Regions from separate parts of the Desulfosporomusa polytropa genome, predicted to be linked through region 1. Evidence: riboswitches for the same ligand, from Rfam matches in the RefSeq annotation. Region 1 holds a riboswitch; each other region holds the start of a gene.
The links. A riboswitch is a leader RNA that binds a small molecule or an ion and turns the genes downstream of it on or off. The one in region 1 is predicted to bind thiamine pyrophosphate.
Positions count from the first base shown of each region.

Region 2: another riboswitch for thiamine pyrophosphate. It lies ahead of cytX (putative hydroxymethylpyrimidine transporter CytX); the one in region 1 lies ahead of thiC (phosphomethylpyrimidine synthase ThiC).
Region 3: another riboswitch for thiamine pyrophosphate. It lies ahead of thiT (energy-coupled thiamine transporter ThiT); the one in region 1 lies ahead of thiC (phosphomethylpyrimidine synthase ThiC).

Region 1 is NZ_AP042400.1:102,328-106,575, reverse strand. It holds gene pyc (pyruvate carboxylase) at 1-2,562, shown strand, start outside; TPP riboswitch at 2,565-2,662, shown strand; gene thiC (phosphomethylpyrimidine synthase ThiC) at 2,731-4,029, shown strand; gene ACZ449_RS02075 (dipeptidase) at 4,120-4,248, opposite strand, start outside.
Region 2 is NZ_AP042400.1:3,519,722-3,523,969, reverse strand. It holds gene ACZ449_RS18240 ((2Fe-2S)-binding protein) at 1-54, shown strand, start outside; gene ACZ449_RS18235 (FAD binding domain-containing protein) at 54-887, shown strand; gene ACZ449_RS18230 (autotransporter outer membrane beta-barrel domain-containing protein) at 925-2,568, shown strand; TPP riboswitch at 2,677-2,784, shown strand; gene cytX (putative hydroxymethylpyrimidine transporter CytX) at 2,848-4,077, shown strand; gene thiM (hydroxyethylthiazole kinase) at 4,041-4,248, shown strand, end outside.
Region 3 is NZ_AP042400.1:3,468,097-3,472,344, forward strand. It holds gene ACZ449_RS17980 (sigma-54 interaction domain-containing protein) at 1-23, opposite strand, end outside; gene ACZ449_RS17985 (thiamine diphosphokinase) at 481-1,200, shown strand; TPP riboswitch at 1,271-1,375, shown strand; gene thiT (energy-coupled thiamine transporter ThiT) at 1,441-2,103, shown strand; gene ACZ449_RS17995 (response regulator) at 2,113-3,339, opposite strand; gene ACZ449_RS18000 (aromatic amino acid lyase) at 3,685-4,248, opposite strand, start outside.

The DNA.
Region 1 (4,248 bases):
CAGGTAGAACATACCATTAGCGAAATGATCACAGGTATTGATATTGTTCAAGCCCAATTACATATCGCCGATGGTTCCCGCCTGAGCGATGATGAAATCGGTATTCCCGATCAAAACTCCATTACCTGTAACGGTCATGCCATCCAATGCCGGCTAACCACCGAAGATCCGGCTAATAATTTTATGCCTGATACCGGAAAAATAACTGCCTATCGCAGCGGCGGCGGCTTTGGCGTGCGGCTTGATGCCGGTAATGCTTATACTGGGTCGGTGATTACGCCTTTTTATGATTCGCTGTTGGTTAAACTTTCTACCTGGGGTCTTACTCACAAGAGTGCGATTGCCAAAATGAAACGTTGTCTTGGTGAATTCCGTATTCGCGGGATAAAAACTAACATACCCTTTCTTTACAACGTCGTCGACCACCCCGACTTTTTAAGCGGCCAGTATTACACCACCTTTATTGATACATCTCCAGAACTGTTTTTATTCGCTCCCACGCAGGACAGAGGTACCAAATTGCTTACCTTTCTGGCCGAAACCACAGTAAACGGCTTCCCTGGAATTACCAAACGTGCCAAACCAATTTTTCCGCCTGTCCGTCTGCCACAAACCCCTGAGCTTCCTGTTACTACTGGCACCAAACAAATTCTGGACAGCCAAGGCCCTCAAGGCCTGGTAGCCTGGATAAAAGAACAAAAAGAGGTGCTATTGGCAGATACTACACTGCGGGATGCTCCTCAATCACTCTTGGCTACCAGGATGCGAACCCATGATATGGTCAATATCATTGCCCCCACCGCCCATATGCTGCCTAATTTATTTTCGATGGAGATGTGGGGCGGCGCAACTTTTGATGTAGCTTACCGATTTTTACACGAAGACCCCTGGAAGCGCCTGGAAGCCTTGAGAGCACAAGCCCCGAATATTCTATTTCAAATGCTGTTCCGTGCCTCGAATGCAGTTGGTTACACCAGTTATCCGGATAACGTAATTCGTGCCTTTATCGACCAAGCAGCGGCATCAGGTATCGACGTTTTCCGTATTTTCGACAGTTTAAACTGGCTTGAGGCCATGACCGTTTCCATCGATGCTGTGCGCCAGTCTGGCAAGATTGCGGAAGTCGCCTTGTGTTATGCCGGCGATATTCTGGACCCGCTGCGCACTAAGTATGACTTGAAATATTATGTGAACTTAGCAAAAGAAGTCGAACAAGCCGGCGCGCACATTTTGTCTATCAAAGATATGGCCGGACTACTAAAGCCTGAAGCCGCCTATCAACTAGTTTCGTCCCTTAAAGAGGCTGTAGACCTTCCGATCCACCTGCATATGCATGACACCAGTGGTAATGGTATCTACGCCTACGCCCGGGCCATTGATGCTGGTGTAGATATAGTAGATACCGCAGTTTCCTCATTAGCCGGCATGTCATCCCAACCCAGCAGCAATACCTTATACTATGCCTTGCAGGGTCATGCCCGCCAACCTAAGGTAAATATTCACAACTTAAATAAATTGTCTCATTACTGGGAAGATGTTCGCGCCCATTATAAAGATTTTGAAAGCAGCCTCTTTTTCCCTAATCCCGAGGTTTATCAGCACGAAATGCCTGGCGGTCAATATAGCAACCTCAGACAGCAGGCCAAAGCACTCGGACTGGAAAATCAGTGGGACCGCATTAAGGAGGTTTATCGCCAAGTCAATGACCTGTTTGGCGATCTCATCAAAGTAACTCCTTCGTCCAAAATTGTTGGCGATATGGCGTTGTTCATGGTCGAAAATAACCTGACAGAAGACGATATTTATAAAACTGGGGCTAGTTTAGACTTCCCGAACTCTGTCGTGGAATTCTTTTCCGGGCAGATTGGCCAACCGTACCAGGGCTTCCCCCAAGAACTGCAGCGCATTATTTTAAAAGGTAAAGCAGCCTTAACCAAACGTCCTGGCGAACTGCTGGAGGCGACTAACTTTGACCAAATCCGTGAGATGCTGGCTGATGTTCTAGCTCGTCCGGTAACCGAAGGTGATGTGCTGGCTTACTCCCTTTACCCCAAAGTCTTCCTCGATTGGGTTAAGTTTGTTGCTGCCTATGGTGATGTGTCGATGTTAGACACCCCCACTTTTTTACATGGCTTAAACCCGAGGGAAGGAATCCAAGTCGATATTGAAGAAGGAAAAACACTTGTAGTTAAGTTTATCTCTGTTGAAGAACCACTTCCTGACGGCACTCGGATTGTTAACTTTGAGCTTAACGGTTTACCGCGTGAGGTTATCGTTAAAGATAATAGCATCAAGGCCATTACAATCGCGAGAGTGAAAGCAGACAAAGACAACCCCTGCCAGCTTGGCGCTTCTATGACAGGGAAAGTTATTAAAATCATGGTGGAAAAAGGAGTTCCAGTAAAAAAAGGCGAATACTTACTTGTTACTGAAGCCATGAAAATGGAAACGACGATCCAAGCTCCATTTGATGGTGTCGTAAAAGAGCTTTTTGTGAAACCTCATGATCCTGTAGAAACAGGCGATTTATTAATCGAACTCATGAAGATAACAGAAGCATAATTAGTTATAGCTAGGGGGGCCGCATGGCTGAGAGGATTTAATTCCGACCCTTGAACCTGATGTGGTTAATACCACCGTAGGAAAGCTTTATATCAATCTACAAGAAGCTTGCCCGCGTCTTCCCCTTTGCTATAGCTAAAAATACATTTATAGAGGAAGGGGAACACTATGTATACTACACAAATGGATGCCGCTAAAAGAGGGATTCTTACTGAACAAATGCGAATCGTAGCTCAGGAGGAAAGTATTGATATTGAGCTACTGCGCCAACTAATCGCCAGTGGCCGCGTTGCCATTCCTGCCAATAAGCAGCATACCAGTCTCAGCCCCAAAGGAGTCGGGGAAAAACTTCGAACCAAAATCAACGTCAACCTTGGCGTTTCCAAAGACTGCTGTGACCTTGAACTTGAACTAGAAAAAGTAAAAAAAGCCATCGACCTAAAAGCCGAAGCCATTATGGATTTGAGCTGTTATGGTAAAACCCAGGAATTTCGACGCAAGCTGATTGAAATGGCCCCGATCATGATTGGTACTGTACCTATGTATGATGCTATAGGAATGCTTGACAAGGATCTAAAAGACATCACTGTCGATGAATTTTTCTCAGTTGTTGAACGCCATGCCGAAGACGGTGTAGATTTTATGACCATCCATTGTGGCATGAACCGTCAGACAGCCGAACGGGTGAAAAAAAATAAGCGCCTCACCAACATTGTTTCCCGGGGAGGTTCGCTTCTTTTTGCCTGGATGGAACTAAATGACCAGGAAAACCCATTCTATGAGTATTACGACAGACTGCTGGACATCTGTGAAAAATATGATGTGACCATCAGCTTAGGCGATGCCTGCCGTCCAGGTTCGATCAATGACTCTACCGATGCTGCGCAAATCGAAGAACTCATTACCCTCGGCGAATTAACCAAACGCGCCTGGGCCAGAAATGTACAAATCATGATCGAAGGTCCCGGCCATATGGCAATTAATGAAATTGCCGCTAACATGCAACTAGAAAAACGTTTATGCCATGGTGCCCCCTTCTATGTATTAGGTCCACTAGTCACTGATATCGCTCCTGGCTATGACCATATCACCAGCGCCATTGGTGGTGCCATTGCTGCGGCAAACGGTGCTGACTTTCTCTGTTATGTTACCCCGGCAGAGCACCTTCGCTTACCCAACCTGGATGATATGAAAGAAGGCATTATTGCTGCCCGTATTGCCGCCCATGCGGCTGACATTGCCAAGGGCATTCCCGGTGCACGCAACTGGGATAACCAAATGAGTGCCGCCCGGGCCGATGTAGACTTCCCCCGCATGATTGAACTGTCTATTGACCCGGAAAAGGCCAAAAAGTATCGGGAAGAATCTATGCCTGAATGCGAAGATACCTGTACCATGTGCGGTAAAATGTGCCCCATGAAAAATATGAAGAAGATTCTTAACGGCGAAGATTTAAGTATTATATAAAATAGCTTACTTTAACAAAAGCTCTGTATCTGCTATTTGCAGAATACAGAGCTTTTTGTACTTAAGGCAAAGCATAATCTAAGAGTCTCTTTACTGAACCAGTGCCTTCTTTTGATAACTAGTAGGCCCTTGCTCATAACCTACTTTTTTGAGCCACCAGGCCGGATAAAACAGCGGCTGAGCAATTGCCTGTTTGTCATTATAATAACCGTCATTATA
Region 2 (4,248 bases), 2.2 Mb from region 1:
ATTGTAGAAGCTGTCCAAGTAGCTGCTGCTTTGCTGAAAGGGAGGCGTGCATAATGGAGGTCCTTTTTCCCCGCACACTGGAGGAATTAAAAGAATTGTTCGTGGCCTATCCGGATGGACGGATAATAGCTGGCGGTACTGATCTTTTAGTTCAGTTTAGGAAACATGGTAATAAGCCGTCGGCTTTATTTTCTGTGGAGCACTTGGAACAGTTGCAGCATGTGGAAGAGAAGGAAACGGAGATTTTTATTGGTGCAGGTGTGACCCATCAGCAGCTTTGGGAGTTGCCGATCATCAAGAACTGTTTCCCAGTTTTGCATGATGCGGTAGCCGTGCTTGGATCGCCGCCAATCCGGCATAGTGGAACGCTAGGAGGAAATTTGTGTACCGCTTCGCCGGCAGGTGACACTTTGCCGCCGCTCTACGTTCTTGGAGCCAAGATTGCAATTAGCGGCAAAACTGGCAAACGTTGTGTGCCGATTGCAGAATTTATTCAAGGTCCTGGCTGCACAATGCTGGAACAGGGCGAATTTGTAACAGGTATTCAGATTCCGCTGCCAGCACCGCAAACGTTTTCCGCATATTACAAGGTTGGTAAACGCAAGGCTTTGGCCATTGCCATTGCTAGCTTGGCCGTTATGCTGGAAGTAAACCCTGATGAAACAGTGAAAAATATTAAGTTGGCTTGGGGGAGCGTCGGTCCGACTGTTATGGTGCTGCCAGAAGTAGAAGCGTTTCTTAAGGGAAAGGTTTTATCTGACGAAATACTATCTCAGGCAGGGAAAATGGCAAGCCTGGGTGTTAGGCCTATTGATGATATCCGGGCAAGTGCAGAGTATCGGCAATGTCTAACGGCGAATTTACTGTTGCGTATTTGCCGTGATTGATAGGTTCATAGATTGTGAGACAAAAAAGGCGCCGACGATGGTAAGACAAACTTTTAAAAGTGGTTTTGACAATTGGCAGAAACAATTGACTACTGCTATTATCTGTGTAGCAACATTACTAATGACGATCACACCAGTTGCTGCCGAGTCCCAGCAGGTTAAGGACTGGAATAGCTCGCTTGCCGCGATTGATGCTCAGATTCAAGCCCAAGGAACCAGTCCGGCTCAGAATGTGAGTGGTCAGAGTGCAGTGAATATTGTTCCTGGTGTTTCGGATGCTTTATTGGAACAAAAAAGACAAATTTTGCTAGCTGCGGGGTTTACTAAGTTTGCCAGCAAAAATTACTATAATAATTTTTATTCGTTTACAAGTACGCCAGGTAGTACTGATACGGCGGTTCAGATCGTGGAAACTGAGCAAGACCTGAAACTTGTCCGCAGAGGCAATCATCTGAAATCAGATGAGATTACCCAAGGTTATTTAGGTGCATGGTGGTCGGATAAATACTATTCTGTGAAGGATTCACGCAATGCACAGGCGATATTGGCTGGCTGGGGTTCTGATTTACAGGATATTTATGTGATTTCCGTACCAAAAGGGACGGAGCTTATTGCTGGTACCGCATCGCCAATGGCTGCTGGAAGTGAATATCGTAGCGGGGGAGCTTATCAGTATTGGAAACGTAGTGGTCAACCTGAAAATACAATGTCCTGGCTGGTATATGCTTTGTATGCGCCTAATTATCTATCAAGTTATAGTGCGGCAATTACCAATGGACAGAACCTAAGCCGAGGAATTATTGACGACTTAGAGCTACATATGTATGAGCTGCGTAATTCTCAAGTCGTAGCAGGAAAAGAAAATAATGATATATGGGTAAGTCCTTTTGGCAATGATACGAGCTATACGAATAGTTCTGGATCTAACTATCATGCGCAGACGAAAGGTCTGCAGTTGGGATGGGAAAAACTAGTTAAAGGGGCTGCTGTTGGGGAAAAGAATAAAGTGTATGTGGGTTTCATTGCTGGACATGGAGAAACTAATCAAAGGAATACGGCAAGTAACGTAAATAATGAAATAACAGGAAATTATGGTGGCCTCTATTCTGTAATCAGGACACCAATGGAAGCCAACCGTTCCGGTTATTTTAATGCCGCCTTAATAGTTGGCAATTTGGATTTTACCAATAAAGTGCCAGGTTATTATGGGTATGGTCTTAAACAGCAGTATTCGGGACGGCTGTTTGTTACTTCGTTGGAACATGGTGTGACTTTTCAACAGAAGCACGGTTTGGTCCTGGAACCACAAATGCAATTATCATATATTGGTATCCATCAGGGAGGCTTTACCGATAATGTGGGAGCAAATGTGTCTCTAAAAAAAGGTGACTCCTTACAAGGGCGGCTAGGTCTGCAACTGCGCAAGGTGGTAATGCAAAGTAACGGAAACGTAATGAATACTTCGCTCGGGGTAAATTATATCCATGAGTTTAAAGGCGATAATGTAGCCGATATTTCGGGTGAGCAAAGCCAAAACAGACTTGGAAGCAATATGTATCAAATCAACTTGGGGTTGAAAGCTGGTTTAAGCAACAATTTATATGTAGAAGGACAATTCAGCAAACTATTTGGCGATAAACGTGGTTGTCAGGGAAATCTGTCCTTAAAGGGATATTGGTAAGAAGAAAAAGTAACGCGCACCCGGTTGTTGGACGGCATTTCTATAATTTGTAAATTAATTACTTGAAAATAGTGATGAGATATGTTACTATGAGCCTGAAAAGAATATCGACGTTTCAAGGGGGGCTGGAAAGGCCGGCTGAGATATAGATCAAAATCTATGACCCTTTAACCTGATCTGGGTAATGCCAGCGTAGGGATGGTATAGCGTTTTTTGTACTTTAAGCGCATCCTTATGGGTGTGCTTTTTATTTTTTTATAAAAAGGGGTGGAATGTTGAATGTCGAATGAAAATCATACATTAGGGTTTAACCATTACTTGTTTTTGTGGTTTGGTGCTGCTGTATCTATTGCTGAGATTTTAACAGGCGGACTTTTGGCTCCGCTTGGTTTTAAGAGTGGCGTAGCAGCTATTGTGATTGGCCATGTGGTCGGTACTGGTATTTTAGTGTTGGGTGGGATAATTGGTACACAAGAACGGATACCGGCGCTGGTATCTACTCGAATTTCTTTTGGTGAATATGGTTCCTACTTATTTTCTGTGTTAAATGTTTTGCAATTGGTAGGTTGGACGGCAGTTATGATTATTGCGGCGGCCCGCTCAGCCAACGAGATTAGCAAGCTGCTCTGGGGCATGGATCAGCTCTCCGTATGGACGATTGGCATTGGCGGCTTAGTTCTCTTATGGATTGTTCTTGGCCGGGAAGGTGGCTTGAAAAAAGCCAATATGCTGGCTGTATTCCTGTTGTTTGGTATCACCCTGGTGTTAAGTACTGTTGTATTTAAAGATAGCACAGCATTATCCGCGCCGCCAGCCGGTGGCATGTCTTTCGGCCAAGCCTTAGAATTAAGTGTCATTATGCCGCTTTCTTGGCTGCCCTTGATTGCGGATTATACACGTTTTGCCAAAAATAAAAAAAGCGCAGCTTGGGGGAGTGGCTTAGGTTACTTTGCGGGCAGCTGCTGGATGTATATTATTGGGCTGGGAGCTGCCATTGCTGCTGGCAATGCAGAACCTTCAGCCATGATGTTGGCCGCCAATCTAGGGTTATCAGCACTAGGAATTGTAGTTTTGGCAACGGTAACAACTACTTTTTTGGATGCCTATTCAGCAGGTGTGAGTTTTGCGAATATTTTCCCGAAACTTAATGAGAAACGGATAGCTTTGGTTATGACGGTAATTGGTACAATGGCTGCTCTGTGGTTTAATATTGAGCAGTATGAGAGTTTCCTGATTATTATTGGCTCTGTGTTTGCTCCGTTGTTTGCTGTTTTGTTGACAGAGTATTTTATTGTTAAAAACCGCAAGGTTCAAGCTAAAATGCTTATTAATTGGGGGGCGCTGCTTGTTTGGGCACTTGGGGTAGGAATGTACTATCAGTTTATTAAGATGGACTTTGTATTAGGCGCCACTATACCAGTGATGCTGATTACTGCGCTACTCTATAAAGTGATATGGGGGGTTACAAAACAATGGAACTACTGCAAAAAATATCCGATAGCCTCTTAGAATTGAAAAACAAAAAACCATTGGTGCATCATATTACAAACTATGTGACGGTAAATGATTGTGCCAATATAACATTGGCCATTGGTGCTTCACCGGTTATGGCGGATGATATCGCGGAAGTAACAGAAATGGTGTCATTTGCTTCTGCCTTGGTATTGAATATCGGAACGT
Region 3 (4,248 bases), 2.3 Mb from region 1:
AGTTTAATAATCAGATCAAACATTCCATTAAGCCTCCATTTTTCGCTTGCTACCGAAATCGGCCTTAGCTGCATCCATGCCTTCCAGCAGACGTTCCTTTTCATGCAAGCAGAGAGCTCTCTGTCGACAGCAAAGTGGCCCTCCGAACATCTCCCATTCCATGCATAGGAGTGATTTAACAATACTAAGAAAAGTACCCACAACCTATGCGCAGCTAAGTTATGGGTACTTTCTCTATTCAAAACACAAATTCCTTTAAACGCCTTGGTATTACAACCGTCAGCCGTTCTTTTTCTTTGCTATATCATCCCCAAACCCAGAACCTCGTGCTCATACCCTTTGATGGGCGCACCCATATTGAAGGAGACTAACGATGTAATATTTTGTCAACTGCAAATGACATTCGGGTAAAGAAGGATAATAAGACAACAAGGGTGAAGTAAATAATCTGAAGTATTGAAATTTGGACAGGTGTAAAAGATGGCACATAGTTTACAGCTACCGCAAGTTAAACTTTCGTTTAGAAAACCTCTGCCAGAAGCAACGCTGTTGATGACTGCAGGCGGGAGACCGCCGGAAAATAAATGGTTTCTGAAGATAGCAAAAAGTTTTCCCGTATGGTGTATTGACAGTGGCATCCATATTTGCCGGCAAACCAGTATAACACCAGAACGAATTATCGGTGATGGTGACAGCGCCAACCCGGAAGCGTGGGCTTGGGGGAAGAGTCTGGGCGTTCCGGTTGAGGTTTATCCTGAGGATAAGGATTATACCGATCTTCAGCTTGCTTTGCTTAGAGCGAAAGAAATGTACGGTACGGCTACCGCGATTGTCTCCGGTGTATGGGGAGGACGGTTTGACCATGCTTTTAGTAACATCCAATCGTTAGCCGGTTGGGAAGCACTTGGCGTCAAAGGTATTGCCGCCGATGAGTCTGAAGTCTTGTTTTTTTTATCAGGCCAAGATACAGTAAGGATACAAGCTGAAGTAATGCCTGACATCATATCCCTGATTTCCTTATCAAACTGCTGTTTAGGTGTTACGATTGACGGTGTGCGCTGGCCTTTACAAAAAGCCGAACTCCAACGCAACCTGCCCTACGCAATTAGTAATCAGCCGTTAGCCGATTGCCAGGAAGTATCTGTGTCAGTGGATGAAGGCTTATTGGGAGTTTATTTACAATGGAAGCGTGAAAAATAAGAACAAAAGTTACAAAACTTATATATTACTTGTGGTGTAAAAAAAATAGTGCTATAGTGGAATAAAATTCCATATATGCTAGGGGTGCCTTCGGGCTGAGAGATGAAATCAGTATTTCATTAACCCTTAACCTGATCTGGATAATACCAGCGTAGGGAAGCGACTTGAAGTAATAGGGAAAAGCCGCAGTCCTACAAAAGGACTGCGGCTTAAATTATTTTCCAAATGGAGGGTAAAGGTATGAAAGGTAACTTGGTAGAAAACCTCTCAACGATTGTAGCAAGCCCGACTACACTATTGACTCTGGGAGGAATCATTTTGTTAGTCATAGCGCTGCTGCGGATGAAGAAGGTTACATTTACCGCCAGAATGATGGCCCATATCGGACTTGCGCTTGCTCTGGCCACCATCCTGCACGCATTTAAGCTATACCATATGCCTCAAGGGGGCAGCATAACTCTTGGCAGTATGATTCCTCTACTTCTTATGGCGTTTTTTTACGGCCCTGCGGTCGGGTATCTCACCGGGTTTTTATATGGTTTGATTAATTTGATCCAAGATCCCTATATCTTGCACCCGGTACAGGTGTTATTTGATTATCCGTTACCCTTTATGGCTTTAGGCTTAGCGGGATATTTCAAAAAGCGGTATCTGGTGGGAACCGTCGTCGGTATTATTGGCCGGTTTATATTCCATTATATTTCCGGTATCGTATTTTTTGCCAGCTATGCGCCGCCGGAGGTATCGCCATATCTATATTCATTCCTATTTAACGCAAGCTATCTAAGTATGGAATGCATTGTTTGCGTAGTCATCATGCGAATGCTGCCTATTGAACGAATTGAAATGACCATTAGGCGACAGGCACTAATCAGCGATAATTTTAAAGATAATAAAATTTAACTGTATATCTCAATTTTCTGAATACCTAAGTACATCAGCCAGCAGGTTACTCGTATTTTCAAGCTCAATGCTGGTAATTGAGTTTGAGAATTCTTTACTATTCGAAATAGCCCGTACTAAACCGAAATTGTTTTCTATAGTTTGGATCAACTCATTGAATTGCTCAAATAATGGTGGATCAAGCCTTGACATTGTACCAAAATCAAGCAACAGCCTTGGTTTATCGTCTAAGTACTCTTCCAACTCGACCAGCAGGGCCTGAAAACTGGTTAACGTAAGGCTCGCGCTGATAAATACACGAATAAGTTTATCGTCCTGCCTGTTGATGGCATAGGGAGCCGCATACTTGGTTTCAACATCTACCAAAGCCCGCGTATTCTTACTTGCGTTAAGTTTATGAACATTGTATAAATGTTTTTGCAAATCAAACTTCTGCTGGAGTACCTCTTCTATAGCTGTAGCGACTTTGTCCTGGCGAATAGGTTTTACAATAAAATGTCTGGCCCCTCGTTTCAAAGCATCAATAATGACTTCCCGGGACCCCATGGCGCTAACCACGAGAATGCGCGCCTCAGGATAAATAGCTATAATTTTCGAGATAGCCTCGGCACCCCCTAAGCCTTGCATAGTTAGGTCCATTGTCACTAAATCCGGCTTTAATCGGGCATACTCGACAAAGGCTTGCGCACCGTTAGTAACTTCACCCACCACCACATGGCCTAAGGCTGTCACAACGTCCCGCAGCATTTGTCTTATGAATGCCGAATCGTCGGCAATAAGAATGCGCGCCGAACGCCGTTTGAGGCTTTTTTCCTGGGCATCCCAGCTACTCTTAACGCGGCTAATCAACTCATGATGTTTTTCTTTATCAAATGGCTGTTGCAATACGTTAGTCAGGACCACAGACACTGCGTCTACCGATACGGGCTTGACAATAAAGTGTCTGGCACCTTGCGCCAAAGCGTTCAAAATAACACGTTTCTCTTGATGTGCGCTTACCACAATAATAAGAGCTTCAGGATCTGCACTTATAATTTGGGCGGTAGTCTCGGCACCATCACAGCCACCCATAGTCAAATCCATTGTAACAAGATCAGGTTTTAACTTCATATACTCTTCCAACGCTTGTTCGCCATTTTTGGCTTCCCCTATAACGCTATGCCCAAGTGCTGTCATAATATCACCCAATACTTTTCTTTCCATCATAGAGTCATCTACAATAAGAATATTGGCCATGTTATCACACCTTCAATTTGATTCAATACTTTGTATATTCAAGTGTATTTTAACGAATTTTGCTATTTCATTATTTAATCGGAATTTTTACGCATATTCTTAACTACCATACTTTCAAACAAATGAAGTGATGGTAATGAATGGCAATCTTACTCACGATGGATATTAAAGACCGTCCCGGTCGCACTGCTCGATAAATCCATAGCTCTTGCCGGCCACCCACGCAACCTGCAGGGGGCAAGATACCGGCGAAACGTGAAAAGCAAGTACCCATAACCTAAGCACAGCTAAGTTATGGGTACTTGCTCTATTCAAAACACAAATTTCTTAAAAAACGCCTTGGTATTACATTATTTTTAACGTGCCAATCGCTTCTTCAACTTTTACTACCAGTGTCCGGTCAGCGATTAAATCATAAATGCTCTGGATATCCGGGGCAGGCATTCTGTCCTCATCCAAATGAGGCACTACTTCACGAATGGCCTTATGGGCTGCGCCGGTACCCTTGCCGGGTTTCAACGGTGACAAGAAATCAATGCCCTGTGCAGCCGCCAAACACTCAATCGCCAGGATATAACGGACATTATTTAAAATTTCCCACGCCTGCCGGGCGGCAATGGTTCCCATACTTACATGATCTTCCTGGTTAGCCGAGGTAGGAATGGAATCCGCACTGGCTGGGTGAACAAGCACCTTGTTTTCTGATACTAAGGAAGCAGCTGTATACTGGGTAATCATCAAACCGGAATCTTCGCCAGGATAGGCTGTCAGGAAAGGCGGCAAATCACTTAAATGAGCATCAAGCAAACGATTGGTGCGTCGCTCAGAGATATTGCCAATTTCCGCCAGAGCCAATTTAAGATAATCCATGACCAAGGCGATAGGCTGTCCGCGTTGCGACAGGGGACG